DNA from 2 places in the Blautia sp. SF-50 genome. Region 1 is predicted to be linked to the other one. Evidence: riboswitches for the same ligand, from Rfam matches in the RefSeq annotation. Region 1 holds a riboswitch; the other holds the start of a gene.
What was found. A riboswitch is a leader RNA that binds a small molecule or an ion and turns the genes downstream of it on or off. The one in region 1 is predicted to bind FMN.

Region 1 (6,142 bases):
ATGAACCTTATATTTCTTAGCTGCCTCGATCAGCAGAAAACCCCAGCCGCAGCCGATATCCAAAAGACTCATACCCTCTTCCAGATGTAATTTTTTAAGGATATAATCAACTTTATTTACCTGTGCCTGATACAACGTATCATCCTCATGGATAAAATACCCGCAGGAATAACTCATAGTCTCATCCAGCCAAAGTTTATAAAAGTCATTTCCAATATCATAATGGCTGGTCACTTCCTTTTCCTGGTTCTTCTTTGATGTTGAACTGAACATGATCTTTTTCAGAGCAGATTCATTGGTAGAAAATTTCCCCATCTGACCTAGAAAATGATCCAGCGCTTCATAAAGATTTCCCTCGATATCCAGATCCCCACGCATATACGCCTCACCCAGTGCAAGGGATGTGCTCTTCATCAGATCCGCCAGAGGAATCGCTTTCTTAAAATTCACCGTAAATGTAGGTTCACCCTCTCCAATGTGATACTCGGAATTCTTGAACTTTACCAGAAATGGATAATCTGTAAAGCGTTCAAGGAACTGTACCATTGCTTTCTCTTCCGTCTTCTCCTGTAATGTCTCAAACATAATAGTCTACCTCCTTTAACACAGCACTATGATACACCCGGAGGAAGGCTTTATGTCAAGGGAGATATACAACAAAATTTTATCAATAAAATGAGAATATTTGGTAAAACTCTTCCTTATAATTATTTATAGTTATCCAAATTAACTCGATATTTAAAGTCCACATTTAACCCAGCCCTCAAAAGCACTGACATTTTCAAAACATAATCGTCAATTATATATCATTTCCCGATAATCATCTTTGTATTTTACGCATTTTTTATTGCTTTATATATAATTCAGACTTATAATAAAAGATACAAAAAAAGAGCGAAAACCATATAAAAATCCAACACTGGAGGGAACCTTATGAACGAAGAACTTTTTAATGAAGCATCAAAATCCAACATCCTGTCAAAACAACTGGTCGATCAACTTCAGGAAAGCATGACCTACAGCAGCATCTCCTTCATCAATTGGACCATCGAAGTCCTCAAGCTCCTGAAAGCCCGCATCGAACGCGGCGACAAGATCAAAGATGAGACCACCGGCGTGATCTACGATTTCTACACCTTCCGCCAATTTGTAGAAACCAACTTCTCCACCTACATCACCGGCCAGGTCTTCAACACCTCCATCCGGTCCCAGAAAGTCTACTTCACCCTGGAAGCCTGCCCAGGCGGCTACAACCTCCTCATGGCAGACTCCGGCAACGAAAAAACCTACCGCTGGATCTCCAGCTTAAGCAAACGCTTCTCCCTGGTAGAAATGATCGCCACCGGAATCGTCTACGTCAAAGACAACCGTACCGACACCTACCAGCCATTTATCTCCGAAAACGGCAAATACTGCAAATACAACAAAGACCTGGGAAAACTCATAGAACTCTGATCAAAACGGGGAATCCGCAACCGCAGATTCCCCGTTTTTCTCATCCATCCAGTGCAGCGCCGATGACCCATTCCCCTCTTCAAGCCACAGGGAATCTCAGCCTTTCCTCCCAGCCATCCAGCGCAGCGCCGATGGCTCATCCAACTCCCGTCATGCCACAAGGAATCTCAGCCTTTCCTCCCAGCCGTCCAGCGCAGCGCTGACGGCTCATCCAACTCCCGTCATACCACCCCACTAGCAACACTCCCCACGAGATTTAACACGTCTCACGGCCAACGCACAGCCAGTGAGGGGCTTCTTTCCAGGCTGACTCTGCAGGAGGGGAGCTGCTTCTTAGGTGGCGGAAATCTGCGTTGCTTCAAAAAATCTCGCTGTTTGAGCGGCTTCTGACGCGAGTTCGAGATTTTTTGAAGCGCTTTTAGCAGAATTCCGGCACCTTAGAAGCCAGCCCCCGACGAAGCCCCAGCCTGGAAAGAAGCCCCTCACTGGCGTCCCCTTCCGCCATATAACTACCTCCGTTTAAATCTCCCCAAGAAATCCAAACACCTCCTCATCCTCAAGAAAATGCATCAGCATATAAGCACACATGATCGCAACCCTCTCCTCCTTCAGTATCCTCCTGACCTCATCCCGGTCCGCAATCACAACCTCGATCTCCTCACTATCCTCCTGAGCAGCCTTACTAACCTCACCACTGGCATACCCATAAACCGTAGCACAGGATTCATCCGTCATCCCAATCGTCGTAAAATAAGGCTTCTCAAAAGCCTCCGCAACCTTGATCGGCTCCAGCTTCAACCCGGTCTCCTCAAACATCTCCCGCACAGCACCCTCATGGAAATCCTCCCCAGGCTCCACAAGCCCCGCCGGAAACTCATAAATATACCCGCCGATCGTATACCGATACTGACGGATCAGCACAACCTTATCCCGCTTCTCTCCATAAACACTGTAAATGATCACCCCATCCGGATGATTCTCCCCTGTAGAAAGCTTCATATCCTCCACACTCTTCGCCCTGGAGGCCACAAAATAAGAAACCGGCGTATCATGTACACTGGTCGCATCCACTCCATAAAGATTCACGAACTTATTATCTGTAAGTTTTTTCACACTATTGATCTTACCCATCTGAAAAACTCCTTCCCGAAAATTTTTTCTAAAAACATTTTATCCCATCCAAAACCAAAGGTCAATTTTTTATACTTACACTCCCTTCACAATAGTGCTATAATAAATACCCTGCTATAAAATTTAAATTTACTTATTACATTACCAAACAGCTACTGTAGACAAGAAAGAAGGAAAAAACATTGAAAAATCAGACCAATGCTGCCCAGGCCGAAAACCCTCTGGGAACCGCCCCTGTAGGCAGCCTGATCGCCAAATTCGCCATTCCCGCCATCATCAGCATGCTGGTCAGCGCTCTGTACAATATCGTTGACCAGATCTTTATCGGCCAGGGCGTAGGAATGCTTGGAAACGCCGCCACAAACATCGCATTTCCCGTAACCATTATCTCTACTGCTGCTGCATTGCTCCTGGGAATCGGCAGCGCCTCCAATTACAACCTGGAAATGGGCGCAGGAAACGAAAAAAAAGCCAGCTCCATTGCAGGAACCGGACTCTCCGCGCTGATAATCTCCGGTACGATACTCTCTGTCATCGTCCTTCTGTTCCTGAAGCCACTGCTTCATTTTTTCGGCGGAACACCGGACGTCATGCCCTATGCCATTGATTACATGGGGATCACCGCCATTGGACTTCCCTTTTATGTTTTAAGCACAGGCGGCAACCACCTGATCCGAGCAGACAGGAGTCCTACCTATTCCATGACCTGCATCCTGGCCGGTGCCGCCATCAACACCATCCTGGACCCGCTTTTCATCTTTGGATTCGGCTGGGGCATCAAAGGTGCAGCCTGGGCAACCGTGATCGGCCAGATTGTATCCGGACTTCTGATCATCTTTTATTTTTCCAGACTCCGAAAAATGTACCTGGACCACTCCATGCTGATTCCTAAGGCACGCAATCTGTCTGCCATTTTTTCTCTGGGAATGGCATCCTGTATCAATCAGGTTGCCATTGCTGCAGTGCAGATTGTCATGAACAATACACTTCGCCATTACGGAGCACTCTCCGCTTACGGAAGTGATATTCCGATCGCTTGTGCAGGGATCATTTCCAAAGTCAATCAGGTATTTATGGCCATCTGCATCGGAATCTCCCAGGGCTCCCAGCCCATCTGGGGATTTAACTACGGCGCCGAAAAATACAGCCGTGTACGCCAGACATACCGCTATTCCGTAACCTTATGTACTGTGATCGCAACCATATTTTTTATCTGCTTCCAGTTCTTCCCGCATCAGATCGTAGGCATCTTCGGAAACGGCAGCGACCTGTACTTTCATTTTGCAGAAAAATATCTCCGCATCTTCATGCTGATGACCTTTGCCAACGGGATCCAGCCTATGTCCGCCGGCTTTTTTACCTCCATTGGAAAAGCCCGGCTTGGTGTGATCATGTCCCTCACAAGGCAGGTGCTCTTCCTGCTGCCGCTGATTGTCATCTTCCCGGTCTTCTTCGGAATCGATGGCGTCATGTACGCAGGACCAATTGCAGATACCTCTGCATTTGTGCTGGCCGTTGTTTTTGCCAGACGTGAGCTTGGAGTCATGAAAGCTGCAGAACAAAACGCCTGACACAAGAAAGAATCCTGCTTGCAGGATTCTCCGCCTGCGACGGGTCGCTTCAGCGACATTATTCCTCTCCGTCGCAGTGCGATCCTGCCCGGAGGGCTTTTTTATGTTATAGGAACATTACGGAGTAATTTCCTATAACATAAAAAATGCCATGTAATTTACTGCCCATCGGCAATATATTACATGGCATTTCTCACATTCTCAGATATTTATCTGAAACCACCAATTTCTGATCTTTTCTTCATCCTCCGGCAGCTGCTTATGATCAGTCACCCTTCAGTACAACACGGATCTTCTTATAAATTACAAATACGATCAGAGATGTCAGTGCATATTTAAAGATATTAAACGGAGCAATGATCAGCAGTGCAAAGGTAAGCAGTCCGTTTACGGAGCTGTGTACTGCGCTTCCCATCTGGATAAAGGTCTCGATCGGCATTCCAAACGCCTTACCGTAAGCCGGAAGCAATACAAAGGCATTGACAAAGCATGCAAGGATCGCTGTCAGGACTGTTCCTGCTGCCATACCTGCAACTGCATGTACTCTGCTCTTTTTGTGACGGAAACGGTAGATCAGGCCGGCCGGTACCACATAGGCACATCCAAACAGGAAATTGGCAACATCACCAACACCGGCAGTCATGGTTCCCTTAGTCACAAGATGTACGAGAATCTTCACAAGCTCGATCAGGATACCTGCCACAGGTCCCATAGCGAAGGTTCCTACCATAACCGGTACCTCGGAAAAATCAAGCTGATAAAAAGACGGTGCAAGAAACGGGATCGGAAACTCAAGATTCATTAATACTCCTGCCACAGCACCAAGCATGGCTACCTGCGCGATGGTTCTTGTTCTGCTTCTTTCCACAGCATTTCCTCTCTGTAATATCTGTTCACTCATAACTCTCTCTCCTTCTTCAGAAATATTCAAAGAAAATTTCCACAAGAAATCTTTATGCGAAAAAAATTTCTTCACATAAAAAGCCCCGGGAGCTTCTTCCCGGGGCACTGAGCACGTTCTTTAAATACTGCGCGTTCTTCTCTCATCCAGACTTTACTGTCGGTTCCGGAATTTCACCAGATCAGCCGCCAAAGCGGGTCGCGGACTATACCGCCGGTAGGGAATCACACCCTGCCCCGAAGAAATTTTCTTTTTTATGAGTTCATTATAACGCGCTCTTTTTATAATTACAAGCCTTAATTCTGTCACAGAAGCATTCTGCTCCATTTATATAAATCTAAGATCCACTCCTTTATGATCAAACCCGGATTTTCTTTACCGTACTCCAGCTACTGTAAAGAACCTTTTTTCCGACTCTTTTATATGACCGGATGCGGACATAATAGGTCTTTTTGTTTTTCAGTCCTGATATCTTATATCTGGTCGCAGACTGTTTTCCAACTATGACCGTTTTTCTTTCTTTTGTAAATCTGCTGTCTGCTGCATACTGGATCTGATAGCCGGTTGCCTGTATATTTTTTTTCCAGCTTGCGGTAAAGGATCTGTTTGCTTTTTTCAGTCCTGTCAGCAGAGTTTTTGGAGGCAGGATCTTAAAGGTAAGCGTTTTGTTGATACGACTGTATTTTCCGATCCCTCTGACCTGCACAGTTCCAATTCCGGAATTTTTATTATTTTTGTAATACAGCTTATAAGCACTCGCACCGATCTTCTTTCCATTTACAGTTACGGTTACTGATGGCCGGATGGTTTTTCCCGTACAAGTGTAAGAGGTTCTGTTTAGCTTAACATTGCTGACAAACCTTTCTGTCTTTTTTATGATCTTGAAATGAATGGTTGCGGTACCTTTATAATAACCGGTACCATAAATGGTTACCGTTGCCACACCCGGATACTGATTATCCTCGTAGTACATATAATAATCTTCGCCGGCTTTCAATCCGGGAATTACGATGGCAGGTGTGAGTTCTTTTCCTGTATATATCTGATCAGCTATTGGATCCGCAGCCGGTAGTTTTCCGTAAAT
Region 2 (6,142 bases), on a different contig from region 1:
CTGACTGTGCCATTTTCTGTGCTGTAAGCGGAATCTCAAATGCTCCCGGCACCCATGCTGCAGTAATATTCTCTTCTTCTACTCCATGTCTTACCAGTCCGTCGACTGCCCCTCCCAATAATTTATTCACAATGATCTCATTGAATCTCGCTGCCACGATACCAACCTTCATTCCCTCCGGTGCTACTACTTTTCCTTCTACTAAATTGATCTGTCTCATTTTTTCTTCCTCCTGCTATTTGCTGTTTTTTATAAATTTATTTCTTTAAAAATATGACCCATCTTTTCCTGCTTCGTTTTCATATACTTCCGGTCATACTTTTGTACCGGAATCTCCAATGGTACTCTCTCATTGATCTTCAGCCCGAATTCGCCAAGCCCATAGACTTTATCCGGGTTATTGGTCAGTAATCTTAATGATTTCACACCAAGGTCTGACAGTATCTGCGCCCCAACCCAGTACTCTCTGAGATCCGGTGCAAACCCTAACTTCACATTAGCCTCCACGGTATCGTATCCCTGTTCCTGAAGCGCATAGGCTTTGATCTTATTGATCAGTCCGATCCCTCTGCCTTCCTGTCTCATATACAGAATGATCCCTCTGCCTTCCGCCTCTACCTGGCGCATCGCTGTCTGCAGCTGCAGGCCGCAGTCACATCTGAGCGATCCGAATGCATCTCCTGTCAGGCACTCCGAATGTACACGGCAAAGCACATCCTCACCATCTCCTAGATCACCTTTTACCAGTGCCAGATGATGCTCTCCTGTAATGTCATTGATATAGCCATACATTTTAAAATCACCGTACTGCGTTGGGAGGTTTGCAGCTGCTTCCTCCTTTACATGCTTTTCATGTATTCTTATATAATCCTGCAGATCACGAATCGTAATAAATGTAAGGTTATGCTCTTTTGCCATTTCCCATAGCTGTGATGTACGCATCATAGTGCCATCTTCTTTCATAACTTCACAGCACACGCCGCATTCTTTCAGTCCGGCAAGTCTCATAAGATCTGTTGTTGCCTCCGTATGGCCATTTCGTACCAGAACCCCGCCTTTTCTGGAAATAAGCGGAAATACATGTCCCGGTCTTCTGAAATCCTCCGGTTTTGACTGATCATCCACACACTTCATAATGGTATAGGAGCGTTCTGCCGCAGAGATACCGGTGGTTGTATCTGCGTGGTCCACTGCCACGGTAAATGCTGTACTGTGATTGTCCGTGTTCTCAGCAACCATCGGCGGAAAGTTCAATCTCGCCGCAATTTCTGCACTCATCGGTGTACAGATAAGACCCTTTGCATAAGTCGCCATGAAATTAATATTTTCCCGGGTTGCAAACTCTGCCGCACATATCAGATCTCCCTCATTTTCTCTGTCCGGATCATCTGTGACCAGAATTATTTTTCCTTTCTTAAGATCCCTAAGTGCCTCTTCAATTGTGTTGTACTGATAATTTTGTGACATAGTGTATATCCTCCTGTTCTAAAACCCGAATTCTTCAAGAAACTCCATCGTAATTCCGGATTCTTTTTTCTCTTCTTCGTTTTTTTTGATGCCAAGCAATTTTTCTACATATTTTCCAATCACATCATTTTCCAGATTAACCAGATCCCCCGGCACCTTTTCCAAAAGGGTGGTTTCTTCTCCTGTATGTGGAATGACCGACACCTGAAAACCAGCTTCATCAACCCTTGCAACTGTCAGGCTGATCCCATCAATACAAACGGATCCTTTTTCCACGATCAGATGCAAGATCTGTGGCGATGTCTCAATTGATACCCAGATGGCATTTTCTTCCCGGAGCATGGAACGTATCACTCCAGTCCCATCAATATGGCCGCTTACTATGTGTCCCCCGAACCTACCATCTGCAGCCATTGCACGTTCCAGGTTTACCTGGCTTCCAGCTTTACAACTGCCAAGACTGCTTCTTCTGATCGTCTCTGCCATCACATCGGCAGTAAATCCGTCCGGTTGGATCGACGTAACTGTCAGACACACACCATTCACAGCAATACTGTCACCGATCCTTGTCCCTTCTAGGACTTTCCGGGCTTTCACTGCCAGGATCCCTGATTCTCCTGTCAGCTGTATATAACGGACTTTTCCTTTCTCTTCTACGATTCCTGTAAACATGATTCCTCCTGTTTTTTCTCACACACCTGACATCTTATCCGGATGTCCTCACCGATCTGGCAGATATCTGTATATTTCAGTTCTACTGCTTCAGACGGGAATTCAACTCCGATACCTTCTACCGGTGTCTTCCCGGCCACACCACCAAACAGCTTTGGTGCCACAAAAGCCTGTACTTCCTTTACAATTCCGGCTCGCAGGGCACTGTCATTTAACGTACCGCCTCCCTCCAGGAGAATGCTGTCAATGCCTCTGTTTCCAAGATCTGCCATCAGCTTCTTAAGGTCTATCTGATTTTTTTCATCGGGACAGTAAATGGTCTCAACTCCCATGGTATGTAATATTTTTATTTTTTCTTCTGTATTTTTCTGATCTGCATAAGCCACGATCGTCCGGTACTTTTCCGCACTTTTTACGATCTGACTGTCCGGCGGGATCCTGAGCTTACTGTCGCACACAATCCTGACAGGACTTTTCCAGCCTTCTACCCGGACGTTTAACATCGGATCATCTGCAAGCACAGTTCCAATACCTGCCATGATCCCCATGTACTGATGCCGCATATGCTGTACTTCTTTTCTTGCCGCTTCTCCGGTGATCCATTTTGATGCTCCTGTCTTCGTTGCAATCTTCCCATCCAGTGTCATGGCATACTTCATCACCACGTATGGGGTTTTCGTAGTAATATAATGGAAAAACACCGGATTCAGCTGATCACATTCTTCTCTCATAAAATCTTCAACTACTGTTACACCGGCTTCCCTTAACATCTGTACACCTTTTCCTGCCACTTTCGGATTCGGATCCCGGGAACCGATCACCACTTTTCTGATCTTCTGTTCAATGATCGCTTCCGTACATGGAGGTGTTTTTCCATGATGACAACAAGGCTCCAGCGTAACATAAATCACCGCACCTTCTGCTGATTCTGTGAGGGAAGCAATTGCATTACGTTCCGCATGAAGTTCTCCATACTTTTTATGATAGCCTTCCCCAATGATCCTTCCGTCTTTTACGATCACTGCCCCTACCATCGGATTGGGATTCGTCCAGCCTTCTCCTTTTTTGGCCAGCTGGATCGCCCGAAGCATATATTCCTGATCCGTCATTTTTATTCCTTCTTTCTTATTCCTGTTCTTTGCCTGGTACGCCGAGGCTTTTAGACCTGTGCAATCGGATTCACAGACAAGTGAGTGGTATATTTATTTCGAAAACGATGTGCCAAATACAAAAAAAGCCTGCAGAAATATCTGCAGGGTGGAATTGATCTGTTACATATGATCAATAAATGAATGTCTGATTATTTCCTACATAAAAAGCTCTGAAATGGATCACCATCTCAGAGCTCTGATACTACATTCATTCATACAAAAATCAACTGTACTATCATCTTCTTCCATCCAGACTATACTGTCGGCCCCGGAATCTCACCGGATCATGCCTTTCGGCTCGCGGGCTCTACCGCCGGTAGGGAATCACACCCTGCCCTGAAGATATCTTTTGTTTATTTTAATACTTTATCTGTTATTTGTAAAGTGTAAATTTTTTATTTAAATTCCACCGCCCTACCACTGTTATATATAAAACAAGGGTGAGAAGCCTGATTTTCAGGCTTGCCACCCTTGCATATCATAGAAGAATCTTATTTACAGACTTTTTCTCACAGTCTCGAATTTATTCCCCAATACGCAAAAAAACCTTGAATCATCCCATTTTCATAGGAAATTCAAGGTTTTTCATTGATTTACATGATAAAATTACGATTCAAATTCTTATGCGAACTGTAAGATTATGCGTTCATCTGCTTTGCAACTTCCTCAGCGAAGTTCTCTTCTTTCTTCTCAAGACCATCGCCTGTCTCGTAGCGAACGAAGCCTTTGATCTGGATCTTAGCGCCGTTCTCTTTTGCTACCTGCTCTACGTATTTAGCAACGGACTGTTTTCCGTCCTCTGCTTTTACGTATGTCTGGTCAAGAAGGCAGATCTCTTTGAGCTCTTTCTTGATACGTCCTGTGATCATTCCCTCGATAACCTTAGCCGGTTTCTGGGACTCCTTCGGGTCGTTCTGAATCTGAGCCATAAGGATCTCTTTCTCATGCTCGATATAGTCAGCGCTTACTTCCTTGTCGCTTGTGTACTGCGGTTTCAGAGCTGCGATCTGCATAGCTACGTTCTTAGCCATCTCTTTAACAGCATCGTTAACAACATCTGTCTCAACGTCTACAAGAACGCCGATCTTTCCACCCATATGAGTGTAGGAAGCGATGAATCCGTTCTGCTCCTCAACCTGAGCAAATCTACGGATGTTCATGTTCTCGCCGATTACTGCGATCTGAGCTGCAAGAGCCTCTTTTACAGTCTTGGTTGTATCAAGTGCCCATGCCTCAGCAAGGAAAGCATCGATATCAGCTGCTGTTGTGTTAAGTGCCTGTGCTGCAACATCTGCAACATAGCCCTGGAACTTCTCGTTCTTTGCAACGAAGTCTGTCTCAGCATTAACCTCAACAACGACTGCTTTCTTTCCATCCTCTGTTACCAGAGTTTTGCAAAGACCCTCTGCTGCGATACGGCTTGCTTTCTTCTGTGCTGTAGCAAGACCCTTCTCACGCAGGAACTCAACTGCTTTATCCATATCACCATCTGTAGATGTAAGAGCTTTCTTACAATCCATCATTCCGGCGCCGGTCATCTCTCTTAACTCTTTTACCTGTGCTGCTGTAATAGCCATTGTTCGTTTCCTCCTGAAATATTCTGTTTATACGAATTATTCCTCTGTAGCTGCAAACTCCTCAGACTCAGCCTCGATCTCGCCATCTGCCTCAGCAGTTCCCTGCTTAGCCTCGATAACAGCGTCAGCCATCTTGGAAACGATGAGTTTTACTGCACGGATAGCATCGTCATTTCCCGGGATCACATAGTCAAGCTCTTCCGGATCACAGTTAGTATCGCAGATACCGATAAGCGGGATTCCAAGTGTATGAGCCTCCTGTACGCAGATTCTCTCTTTCTTAGGATCTACGATAAAGATAGCATCCGGGATTCTCTTCATCTCTTTGATTCCGCCAAGGTTCTTCTGAAGCTTAACAAGCTCTTTGCGAAGCTCGATAACTTCTTTCTTAGGAAGTACGTCGAATGTTCCGTCAGCTTCCATTGTCTCGATCTCTTTCAGTCTTGCGATACGGCTCTGGATTGTCTTGAAGTTTGTAAGCATACCACCAAGCCATCTCTCATTTACGAAGAACTCTCCACAACGCTCTGCCTCTGTACGGATAGCATCCTGAGCCTGTTTCTTAGTTCCTACGAAAAGGATGTGTCCACCGTTGGCAACGATATCTGCTACTGCATTGTAAGCATCGTCAACCATTCCTACAGACTGCTGAAGATCAATGATATAGATACCATTTCTCTCTGTGTAGATGTACGGAGCCATTTTAGGGTTCCATCTTCTTGTCTGATGTCCGAAATGAACACCTGCCTCTAAAAGCTGCTTCATTGAAATAACGCTCATGTCTTTTCTCCTTTTTGGTTAAATTCTTCCGCACAGGTCGCCTTCTCTCTGGACCCATCCTCACACCGTAGGGCACCATCCTTATAGAATCGCCGTGCGTGCTTATTTTTGCAACTTCTGAATTATAGCATAGAAAATCCCCTTATGTAAAGGGGATTTTTCCAATTTTTTTCTGTTTTTCAGCGGTTTCCGGCAGACTTCAGAAGCTCCAGCTCTTTTTCGGTGAGCGAACGATATTTTCCTGTCGGAAGATCTGAAGGAAGCGCCAGCGGCCCCATAGATAGTCTTTTCAAATAAGTTACTTTTTTTCCCAGTGCCTCCATCATCCGTTTTACCTGATGGAATTTTCCCTCGTGGATAGTAAGTCGGATCTCAGATTCCCAATTCTTACCGGCTTCTGCAGATTCTGTACCGGACTCCCAGGTAGAAAGGATCTCCAGCCTTGCCGGTCGTGTGAGATCTTTTTCCCCGATATCCACGCCTTCTGCCAGCTTC

Region 2: it holds a riboswitch for FMN, as region 1 does, so the genes downstream of both, ribD (bifunctional diaminohydroxyphosphoribosylaminopyrimidine deaminase/5-amino-6-(5-phosphoribosylamino)uracil reductase RibD) here and BLP57_RS04875 (ECF transporter S component) in region 1, are expected to answer to the same signal.

The regions. Positions count from the first base shown of each region.
Region 1 covers NZ_FMUW01000005.1:130,169-136,310, reverse strand. Annotated here, with positions in the region: gene BLP57_RS04895 (SAM-dependent methyltransferase) at 1-585, opposite strand, end outside; gene BLP57_RS04890 (hypothetical protein) at 934-1,455, shown strand; gene BLP57_RS04885 (NUDIX hydrolase) at 1,975-2,586, opposite strand; gene BLP57_RS04880 (MATE family efflux transporter) at 2,769-4,157, shown strand; gene BLP57_RS04875 (ECF transporter S component) at 4,423-5,058, opposite strand; FMN riboswitch at 5,189-5,306, opposite strand; gene BLP57_RS04870 (fibronectin type III domain-containing protein) at 5,417-6,142, opposite strand, start outside.
Region 2 covers NZ_FMUW01000002.1:95,809-101,950, reverse strand. Annotated here, with positions in the region: gene ribH (6,7-dimethyl-8-ribityllumazine synthase) at 1-220, opposite strand, end outside; gene BLP57_RS01745 (bifunctional 3,4-dihydroxy-2-butanone-4-phosphate synthase/GTP cyclohydrolase II) at 250-1,467, opposite strand; gene ribE (riboflavin synthase) at 1,486-2,139, opposite strand; gene ribD (bifunctional diaminohydroxyphosphoribosylaminopyrimidine deaminase/5-amino-6-(5-phosphoribosylamino)uracil reductase RibD) at 2,121-3,248, opposite strand; FMN riboswitch at 3,524-3,638, opposite strand; gene tsf (translation elongation factor Ts) at 3,929-4,867, opposite strand; gene rpsB (30S ribosomal protein S2) at 4,904-5,647, opposite strand; gene BLP57_RS01720 (pseudouridine synthase) at 5,827-6,142, opposite strand, start outside.